Regions from separate parts of the Paenibacillus sp. BAC0078 genome, predicted to be linked through region 4. Evidence: riboswitches for the same ligand, from Rfam matches in the RefSeq annotation. Region 4 holds a riboswitch; each other region holds the start of a gene.
What was found. A riboswitch is a leader RNA that binds a small molecule or an ion and turns the genes downstream of it on or off. The one in region 4 is predicted to bind cyclic di-GMP.

Region 1: linked by a shared signal. The riboswitch ahead of ACX1DY_RS18015 (anti-repressor SinI family protein) and the one ahead of ACX1DY_RS28690 (transglutaminase-like domain-containing protein) in region 4 are both predicted to bind cyclic di-GMP.
Region 2: linked by a shared signal. The riboswitch ahead of ACX1DY_RS10560 (S-layer homology domain-containing protein) and the one ahead of ACX1DY_RS28690 (transglutaminase-like domain-containing protein) in region 4 are both predicted to bind cyclic di-GMP.
Region 3: linked by a shared signal. The riboswitch ahead of ACX1DY_RS11050 (thiamine pyrophosphate-binding protein) and the one ahead of ACX1DY_RS28690 (transglutaminase-like domain-containing protein) in region 4 are both predicted to bind cyclic di-GMP.

The regions. Positions count from the first base shown of each region.
Region 1 covers NZ_JBTLRW010000009.1:119,015-121,215, forward strand. Annotated here, with positions in the region: gene ACX1DY_RS18010 (2-oxoglutarate dehydrogenase E1 component) at 1-467, opposite strand, end outside; cyclic di-GMP riboswitch class I at 853-937, shown strand; gene ACX1DY_RS18015 (anti-repressor SinI family protein) at 966-1,133, shown strand; gene ACX1DY_RS18020 (helix-turn-helix domain-containing protein) at 1,252-1,584, opposite strand; gene ACX1DY_RS18025 (TasA family protein) at 1,750-2,201, opposite strand, start outside.
Region 2 covers NZ_JBTLRW010000004.1:254,609-256,809, reverse strand. Annotated here, with positions in the region: gene ACX1DY_RS10560 (S-layer homology domain-containing protein) at 1-1,146, opposite strand, end outside; cyclic di-GMP riboswitch class I at 1,198-1,290, opposite strand; gene ACX1DY_RS10555 (MerR family transcriptional regulator) at 1,510-2,201, shown strand, end outside.
Region 3 covers NZ_JBTLRW010000004.1:365,676-367,876, forward strand. Annotated here, with positions in the region: gene ACX1DY_RS11050 (thiamine pyrophosphate-binding protein) at 1-1,306, opposite strand, end outside; cyclic di-GMP riboswitch class I at 1,424-1,518, opposite strand; gene ACX1DY_RS11055 (methyl-accepting chemotaxis protein) at 2,011-2,201, opposite strand, start outside.
Region 4 covers NZ_JBTLRW010000026.1:70,679-72,879, forward strand. Annotated here, with positions in the region: gene ACX1DY_RS28680 (GtrA family protein) at 1-53, shown strand, start outside; gene ACX1DY_RS28685 (class D sortase) at 83-742, shown strand; cyclic di-GMP riboswitch class I at 828-909, shown strand; cyclic di-GMP riboswitch class I at 983-1,064, shown strand; gene ACX1DY_RS28690 (transglutaminase-like domain-containing protein) at 1,078-1,887, shown strand.

The DNA.
Region 1 (2,201 bases), on a different contig from region 4:
GCTATGGTCCGGGTATAGGCCTGGCGCATCCGGTGAACGGCATCCCAGGCGGTCTTGACATCATCCGGTGCATTCTCCCAGATCAGCGATGCGGGCAGCGCAGTCAGGTCTTCGCGGGTGAGGTCATAGGTTTCGTATTCGAGCCATTTCGCCATCGGATTGTTCCCCCGGACAAGCGGGTCAATATTAGCGGCCATATGGCCATATATACGGATATTGGCAATCAGCTTGGAAGCTCTTACGGCTTTTCTGAGCCACTCCGTATCTCCCGAAAGCGCAGGCTTCGGAGCCGGCAAAGCATCCGGGGTAAGCGGAGGAGGTCCGTAAACCGTAAAAAGCTCGCGGTAATGATGCTCTACTGAAGCGGGGTCCTTAACAAACTGTTCATATTTTTCCTGAATGTAGCCCAGATTGGGTCCGTGATATTTACTCCAAATGGTTTCGTTATAGGGCTCTTTGACTGCCATGAATGCATCCTCCCAACGGATGAACCCCACTTGTGGCACTAGGCGTCAGCGCCCGGTGGAGCTGCAATGTTTGCGGTTTCATTTCTCTCCTATTGTGCTACTTTCAAGCCGCGTAATCAATTCATACTTTCGTGCAATCCGTTCGCAAAACGGCATGATTCAGCCCATAAATGATGAAGAACGGATATCGTTTGCTATGATGCAATTCATGGTCAGTCCCGCAAGCTTTATTACCCGGACAAAGCCTTGCAAAAAAAGCTAATCTTTTGCACGACTTAGCAAAAAAAAATCCGAAAATCGACACACTTCTTATGTGAGATTCTGTATAATGTTATTGCGGGTAACGGTTACATTGGTTTCTAGCCAGATCCTTTCATGTAAAGGGTCCAGTAAAGGGTAAACCTGCTGAAAGGCAGGGGCACAAAGTCTCGGGTCTAATGTAGAAATACTACGACGGCCGGACTGCCTGGGGACGCAAATATTCTAGGAGGAGATATCTTGGAAAAGTCCAACCAGGGGAATAATGGGGAACTGCAGGCAGTTGATCTGGATTTAGAATGGGTGCATTTGCTGATGTCGGCCAGGAAGGCGGGCATCGGGGCGGAGGAAATCCGCCGGTTTTTCAGTGAGAAGGCATTGGGCGAGAAGGCATTGCAGGTCATGTAGGGCGTTTTCGATGCAGGGATATATACGGAAAAGGGCACAGCGGAATGCGCTGTGTCCTTTTCTGCAATTATGAGAAAGTATAAGTATCACACTATACTGTATCCTTATATTTCTCGAACTACCCATCCTTCTGCTCCAGCCGCCATTTTTGATAATCCAGAAACTCTTTGAATTCCCGTTTGCTTATGCCTGAGGCCATAGCTTCCTGAACGAGCCGGAACCATTCGCCGTCCAGGGGCGGCTCTTCCGTATCTGCGGGCTCGCCATAGAGGAGATTATGGATGGAAACCTGAAGCGCATCGGCGATTTTTTCAATGAATTGAATTGAGGGGTTGGATTGAATATTTCTTTCAACATTGCTTAAGTATGATTTCGCCACATCAGCCTTGTCAGCCAGCTCGGATAAGGACAAGCCTTTTTCCAGACGGAGTTGATGGATGCGGCTACCCATATTATCCGGCACGATTAAACGCCCCTCCGCATTTTTTGTTAACAGTATAACAAATTTTCGCATAACGGACAAAAATCAATGCTTCAGCAAAGCGGTGAGCAGGAAGAAAAACGGCATACCCCGCCCGGATGAGGGAGGATACGCCGTTTTTGCGCGAGATGAGGCTTATTTCAATTCACCGGGGCCTTGTTTGGCGTTGAATGTCCAGGTGAGGGACAATTTATCCCCCTGGAACACGTTCTGATCCTGACCGTTGTCGACAAATACGAAGGCTACCTTGAACACCTTGGATTGTCCGGCACTGATGCCGCCAGGGATTGCGCCTGTGCTGATCAAATCATAGTTTGACGTATTTTTCAAATCCTTGAGCGAAATCTCCCCGAGAACATAATTGGTAATATCGCCGCTGACATAGGTGTCTTTGAGGAGCTTCACTTTAAAATGATCCCCGAGATCCTGCGCACCGTTATTCGTTCCTGCATCGGTTACTGTGTATGCACTGGCGAGCTTCAGCTCTTTGATATCCAGTGTTCCGCTGTTCTGCAGTGTGAAGTTGCGCACCGCAATATCGCCTGGCTTGAGGTTGCTGAGATTAACGATCTCTGTTGGAATGGTGT
Region 2 (2,201 bases), on a different contig from region 4:
AGACAGGGTTCCGCCCGCGCTTCCGATGCTCTGACTGTCTTTGGCTCCCGTTACCACAGGAACCGCCACTTCAGGAGTTGAACCTGGATTCGGGACTGTACCTGGGGATGGCGTCGTGCCTGGACTTGGAGTTGGCGTTGGCGTTGGATTGGTGTCTTTTTTCAAGTCTAACGATTCTATGTAGTCATCCTTCTTGCTGTATAGCAGCTTATCTCCGCTAATTCCGATCAGCTTCGCTCCTGCTTCTATCGCCGGAAGCGATTGTACTGCATATGTAGAAAGGTTTACTTGCTGCAGCGTTGTTTTACCGTCCACTTCGTCTTGAAACACCGCATGCCCCTTAGATATGGACATAAAGGCATATTGTGTTCCTCCGGCCTTCATTTCGGTAAGATCCACTGGCTGAGCTGTCAGGTCCTTGATGTTCAGAAGCACATATTTGCTTTCGGAGGCACCGTTTTTTTGCTTGATCAGCACATGACTGCCATTAAAAACAAACCAGTCCACAAAATTGGCTCCGCCCAGACTAACAAGTGCGCGCGTAACCCCGCTGCTCAAATTCAGCAGACTAAGCCCTCCGTCACGGGCATTTTTGTATACCACATTTCCATCCGCCAGCACCGGGAACCGTCCTTCGCCGAGATCCGCCTCAACGCCGGTAGCCAGGTCGTGGTAGATCATGCTGCCGTAATTTTTGCGTTCATACCAGACCACACCTACACCGTCAGTCGTCGGATTACCGTATTGGCCGGATTGCTTGTTGAGCTTAGTCTTCTTGCCTGTCACAAGATCGGCACTATAAATGTCCCAATTGAGTGAAGATTCCGCTTCGCTTCCTTTGTCCGCCCATACGGCAACCGTGCCATCCACATAAGGCGCATCCTTAGCAGATGAACCCGACGTAAGAACCATACTTGCACCACTGGTCTGATTCAGCGCGTGCACCTGCTTCACTCCGCCACTGTCTGCTTCGAGCCATACCAGCCGTTCTCCCGACACGCTATAGTCCGTCCGGCCCAGATCTGCTGCGGCGGCTGAGGCCTGCATCGTACCACCTATACTAGGCAGCAGCCCTCCAAGCATACTCACCACCGCAACTACGGCCACAACCGTCTGCGAAAACTTCCTTTTCCTACCGAACCTCATTCACTTCTCTCCCCCAGCGATATTTTTAGGCACGCCAAAAAACCAAGTGCCTCGAGCGGCCCGGCTGCCCTAACATCCCTCCTGGATGAAGTAGGCCCGTGGCTTTGCGTCTCCGACTTTCGTACGGATTTGCCTTTGTTTAAAACTCGGTTTTTCTGTCCCTTTATGCTTATGTAAGTATGACTTTTGATGTAGAGGACTTCCTCTATTATCGGAATTTATTCCTGTGAAATTAAGATGTTCTATTTCTTCCTTTTTTAGGGGGATGAAAACAGAGGATCGGATTGATGGTCAAAAAGGATTGACTTTGACGTTGGGTCAATCGGTATAATCGCAGTAAGAGAACAAGTATGGAGGGCTGTTATGAAGTTAATGAAAATTACCGAAGTTACCGAAAAATTTGGCATATCTTCAAGGACACTTCGATATTACGAGCAAGTAGGCTTGCTGCGGAGTGAACGTCCACCACTTGAAAAGTATCGTTTTTATGACAACATAAATATTAACCGGCTACAGCAGATTTTGGTGCTTCGGAAAATGCAGATTCCGATAAAGGATATTTTGCGAATTTATGAGAATCAAGATATGGAAACGCTGGTACAAAGCTTTGTTAAGCGAATTGAGGAAATTGACGACGAAATCAGCACACTCTCCCAACTGAAATCTTATGTTACAGACTTCTTAGATGCTATGAACACTCACGGTATCACGCAGATATCCGCACTGCCCCTGCTTTATGAAAAGGTAGAGGATGAACTGTTCTCCCGACCAAAACATGATTTATCCATGGAAACGCTGAACACGATCTCAGACAAGCTAGCAAAGCCGCTGGATATGGATATTGTGGCATTGTCTCCGATGCTTGCGATTACATCCATAAAAACTGACAACGAACAGTCCGAGATTGATTTGTTTTGGGAGTGGATTTCCGCAAATCAAATCCCATTTGGCAAGCCCGGCAGCCGAACGCTGTTCGAATATCAGTATGGAGGGGACATTGTTTTCATGCAACAGCTTACTGCCCGAACAGAGGACTGTCCGTTTGTGTGCAAGGA
Region 3 (2,201 bases), on a different contig from region 4:
CGCCGGTAATGCAGACAATGGTTTCTTCAGGTGAGGCTACCTTTGCGCCTATAGCCATGCCAATTGAATTGCCCATGCAAGCAAAATAGGCATCAAAGACAAAGCTGCCCGGTTTCTTCACGTTGTACCACTTCACAGCATGGAAGCCATGGCTGCCGTCATCAACAAAGAGGGTGTTGTTATAAGGGAGCTGTTCGCTCAGTGTGCTCATTACCGAAGCGAGAGAAAGCTTGGACAATACAGGAAGCTCCTCTGTATAACGCGGGGATGTCTCCGGTTGACGTGCCGGAATGCTGCTGGTATCGACATTTTGCAGATAGAACGCCAGATTATCACGCAAATCGCCGCTGACAGAAATGGTGGGAGAGTTTAATATTTTCCCGACAAACGTAGGATCGACATCAAATTGAATCAAGGTCTGCGGATGGTTCTCCGCCTTGAGATTGCAGATGGTCATATCGCTCAGCCGCGAACCGAGCACGATGAACAAATCGCTGCGGTTCAACAAATCATCGCCATGCTTGCAGCCGCCGACACCGATTGGACCGTGATATAACGGATGATCCCAGGCAATAGCGCCTTTGCCCCCAGGAGAAGTCACAACAGGAATATTGAACATCTCTGCGAGCTGAACCAGCTCTTTATGCGCTCCGGAGCGGTTGACACCTTTGCCGGCAATGATGAGGGGATGGCTGGATTGATTGATAGCCGAGATCACCCGCTCGAAATTACTGTGGCTGATCAGACTCTCCCGTTCAGGGATCACAATCCGGCACTCTTCAAGGAGTTCTGTCTGCACATCAAAAGGGATGCACAGGTGGACAGGACCCCGCTTGCCGCTTAAAGCCGTCGAAATGGCATGATTAAATATGGTGCTGAAATGATCTCCGCGTTCAACCAGCTTGCTGAACAGAGTTGCGGGTCTGAACATATCCGCCAGATCGGCAAGATAGTTCGAAGAATCCTGACACTGGGGAATCCCCAGCTCCTTGATGGATTGATGGCCGGTAATGAACAGCACAGGAAGGTTGTTTGCCTTGGCATGCGCTGCGGCGGTAAGCAGATTGGTTCCGCCTGGACCGGAGGTGCCGAAGGCCACTCCAAGGCCGCCGGTTTTTAGAGCATAACCTGCGGCTTCGAACCCAGAACTGGATTCATGTCTTCCGGGAATAAACTCAATGCCATGATCAACCATCTTCAGAACTACAGGACAAATAGACTTGCCGATTATGCCAAAAGAATGTGTTACACCGAGGTTTCGTAGTGCCTGAGCCATATAATCTGCGACTGTTTTCAGAAAATCCACCCCACCCAATGTTATTATTTATTTAGCTTAAATAGAAAACCTGCACTCAGAAGGAGCACAGGCAGCTGCTAAATAACCATGTTGAACGAGAGAAACATAATACAGACGTTCCGGTTCTTAAGCAACCTGGCTGTCATGGTCCCGGGAAGCATGAGACTGTAGATCCATGGCTTTGCGTCATTCCCTTTCGGAGAATTTTGCCAATATATTTTTATTAATGAAATAAAGCATAATTTTACTTTACAATATATTCCTAGCGCTGCTTTTGTCAATATATTTGATCAAATAAGCTCGAAATTTGACGAATATAACGATTAACGACATTTATTGATTTGCATGCCAAGTGAATATTAATGCAGGAAATAAAATAATAAAGTCCCAGGTGAAAAAGTCCTAAAATGCAAACGGGATTTGAAATGCCGGACCATGGTGCTATTGATAGTTATCACGGAGGATGGCCGTAACTGTGGGAATACTTAGACTCCCAGTTGCTAATCGTAATCGTACAAGCATTCCTTGCGGCACTATCGTCCTTTGGATTCATTTTCCAAGCTCAGCTTATCCAGATATAAATGCAAATTGAAATTATCATTTTATACTGCGAAAATTCAGCATTTGGTGAATATTACATCAAGGAAATTGTAAACACAAAAAAACTGCCGCATGAGCATTTTTTGCTCAAGCGGCAGCATTGCAGGGGACGCCTAAAATTTGAAAATATGGATTGTTTTTTGCAACTGGAATACAGCTTGGGTCATCTTTTCTGTCTCTTCGGCAACGGACTTGAGGGCATTGATCTGTTCGTTCATAGATGCGGAGACCTCTTCGGTGCCTGCGGCTGTCTGCTCGGTAATTGCGGAGATATTTTCGATGGCTCCGGAAATTTTGAGCGCAC
Region 4 (2,201 bases):
CCTTCGTGACCGTAATTATCAATTTTTTTGGAAGCCGCAAATGGGTATTCTGAGGTTATCATAACTAACGGAGGTGATTTTCATGCGTAAGTTCTCTTTTTTGCTTATCCTTGCGGGGATTCTTATCATGCTGTATCCAAAAGCGAACGAGTGGTACAACGATTGGGAGCAGCAGAAGCTGCTGGAAGAAGCCGAACAGGCCTATAGTGAAGTTACGCCCGCTCCGCCGTCAGGATCAGACCTGAGCAAGCCGTATGCGGCAGTTACCAAGCTGCTGTCAGAGGAATCATCTGCGAATGAACAGGCAGAAGCAACTGAATCGCCAGCTCCGGACATTCAGGTAGGCGGCAAGATCATCGGAATTATCCAAATTAACAAAATCGACCTGAAGCTGCCTATCCTTGAAGGGGCAACCAAAGCCAATATGAAGCATGCCGCCGCCCATATGAAGGAGACAGCACCGATTGGTGAGGTCGGCAATGCCGCAATTGCAGCCCACAGATCAAGAACAACAGGGAGACTCTTCAACAGATTGAACGAAGTCGAAATTGGCGACACCATTTCCGTTACAACAAGCAGGCAGGATTTCAAATACGTTGTTTATGATATCTCTATCGTGGAGCCTACAGATATTTCGGTGCTAAATGGGCATAACGATGACAAAATACTTACCCTGATTACATGTGATCCATTGGTCAATCCAACCCACCGGCTGATCGTGCATGCTAAGCTAGTTATATAAAAATTCAACTAAAAATAGTGTGAATCTAGTGATTTGGGTCTTGAATATAGAGATAGATATGGTACTATGTAACTATAAAAGCTAAACACGATAACGGCAAACCTATCGAAAGATAGGGACGCAAAGCTAAAGGGCCTTCCCGCTATGGATGGCAGCCAGCTACCGAATGAAGAGGCTTTTTTTGTTTGTTCTTAAGCTAAATCTAGTAACTTCTAGTAGAAGTAAGAACAGATAGAACTTATACGATAACGGCAAACCTATCGAAAGGTAGGGACGCAAAGCTAAAGGGTCTTCCCGTTAAGGATGGCAGCCAGCTACCGAAAGGAGTTTTATCCATGAAGAAATTCTTTTTTACATTATTAACATTGTTTGTAGTTGCTACTTCCGTTCAAGCGGGATCTGTTGAAGCCGCAAGCACGGACACCGGCTGGTTGAATACAGCTCAATTGGATCAGGGTGTTATCTCGGTATCCTATGCCGTCCCTAAGGACAAGCGTGTCAAGCTTATGATCACCAAAGACAACAACAGCTACACTTACAACCTCTATGCCTCCAGACAAACCGAAACGTTCCCGCTGCAGCAAGGCAATGGTTCTTATAAAGTATCTGTACTTGAGAACACCACCGGTAACAAATACAAAGTGATTTCTTCCGAAACCGTAGATCTCAGTCTGAGCAATGCAAATGCCGTATATCTGGGCTCCGTACAGAACGTGAAATGGAGTTCTTCCGATACAACAGTTCTGAAGGCTAAGCAACTAACGCAAGGTCTGACAACTGACGAAGCAAAGGTAAAAGCGATATACAACTATATTGTGTCTAACGTAAAATACGACTACACCTTGGCCTCCAATGTTTCAACGGACTACATCCCTAACAATGACAATACACTCCTCACCAAAAAGGGGATCTGCTACGACTACGCTTCATTGTTTGCTACCATGCTTCGCAGTGAAGGCATTCCAACTAAGCTGGTTATGGGGAACTCAAGCTACGTTACTACCTATCATGCTTGGAACGAAGTCTTCCTTAATGGCAAATGGGTAATTATTGATACGACTGTAGATGCAGGATTGGCGAAGAACAGCCAGACAACAGGATTGATCAAAGATGCAAGCAAATATACTGCAGCTAAGTTCTATTAAGAACAAGCAGTTGTTTTCATAATCTAGCCTAATTCATAGATAACCCGCTTAAATATTAAGTGGGTTATTTTTCTTTGTTTATAGGGGTTGCTTTTTCATAGGGTTATGAGGTATTATGATTAAGCGTTGTTAGAGCGCGGCAAAAGTTAATAAGAAATAGCTGAATAAGTTGTTTCGAAAAAAACTGTTGCGTTTCTGAAATCAATGTGATATATTATAAGAGTTGCTGCTGACGTGAACACCGTCGTGGGCAACGAGCTTGATCTTTGAAAACTGAACAACGAGTGAGTATCGGAAATCACTTCGGTGATTCC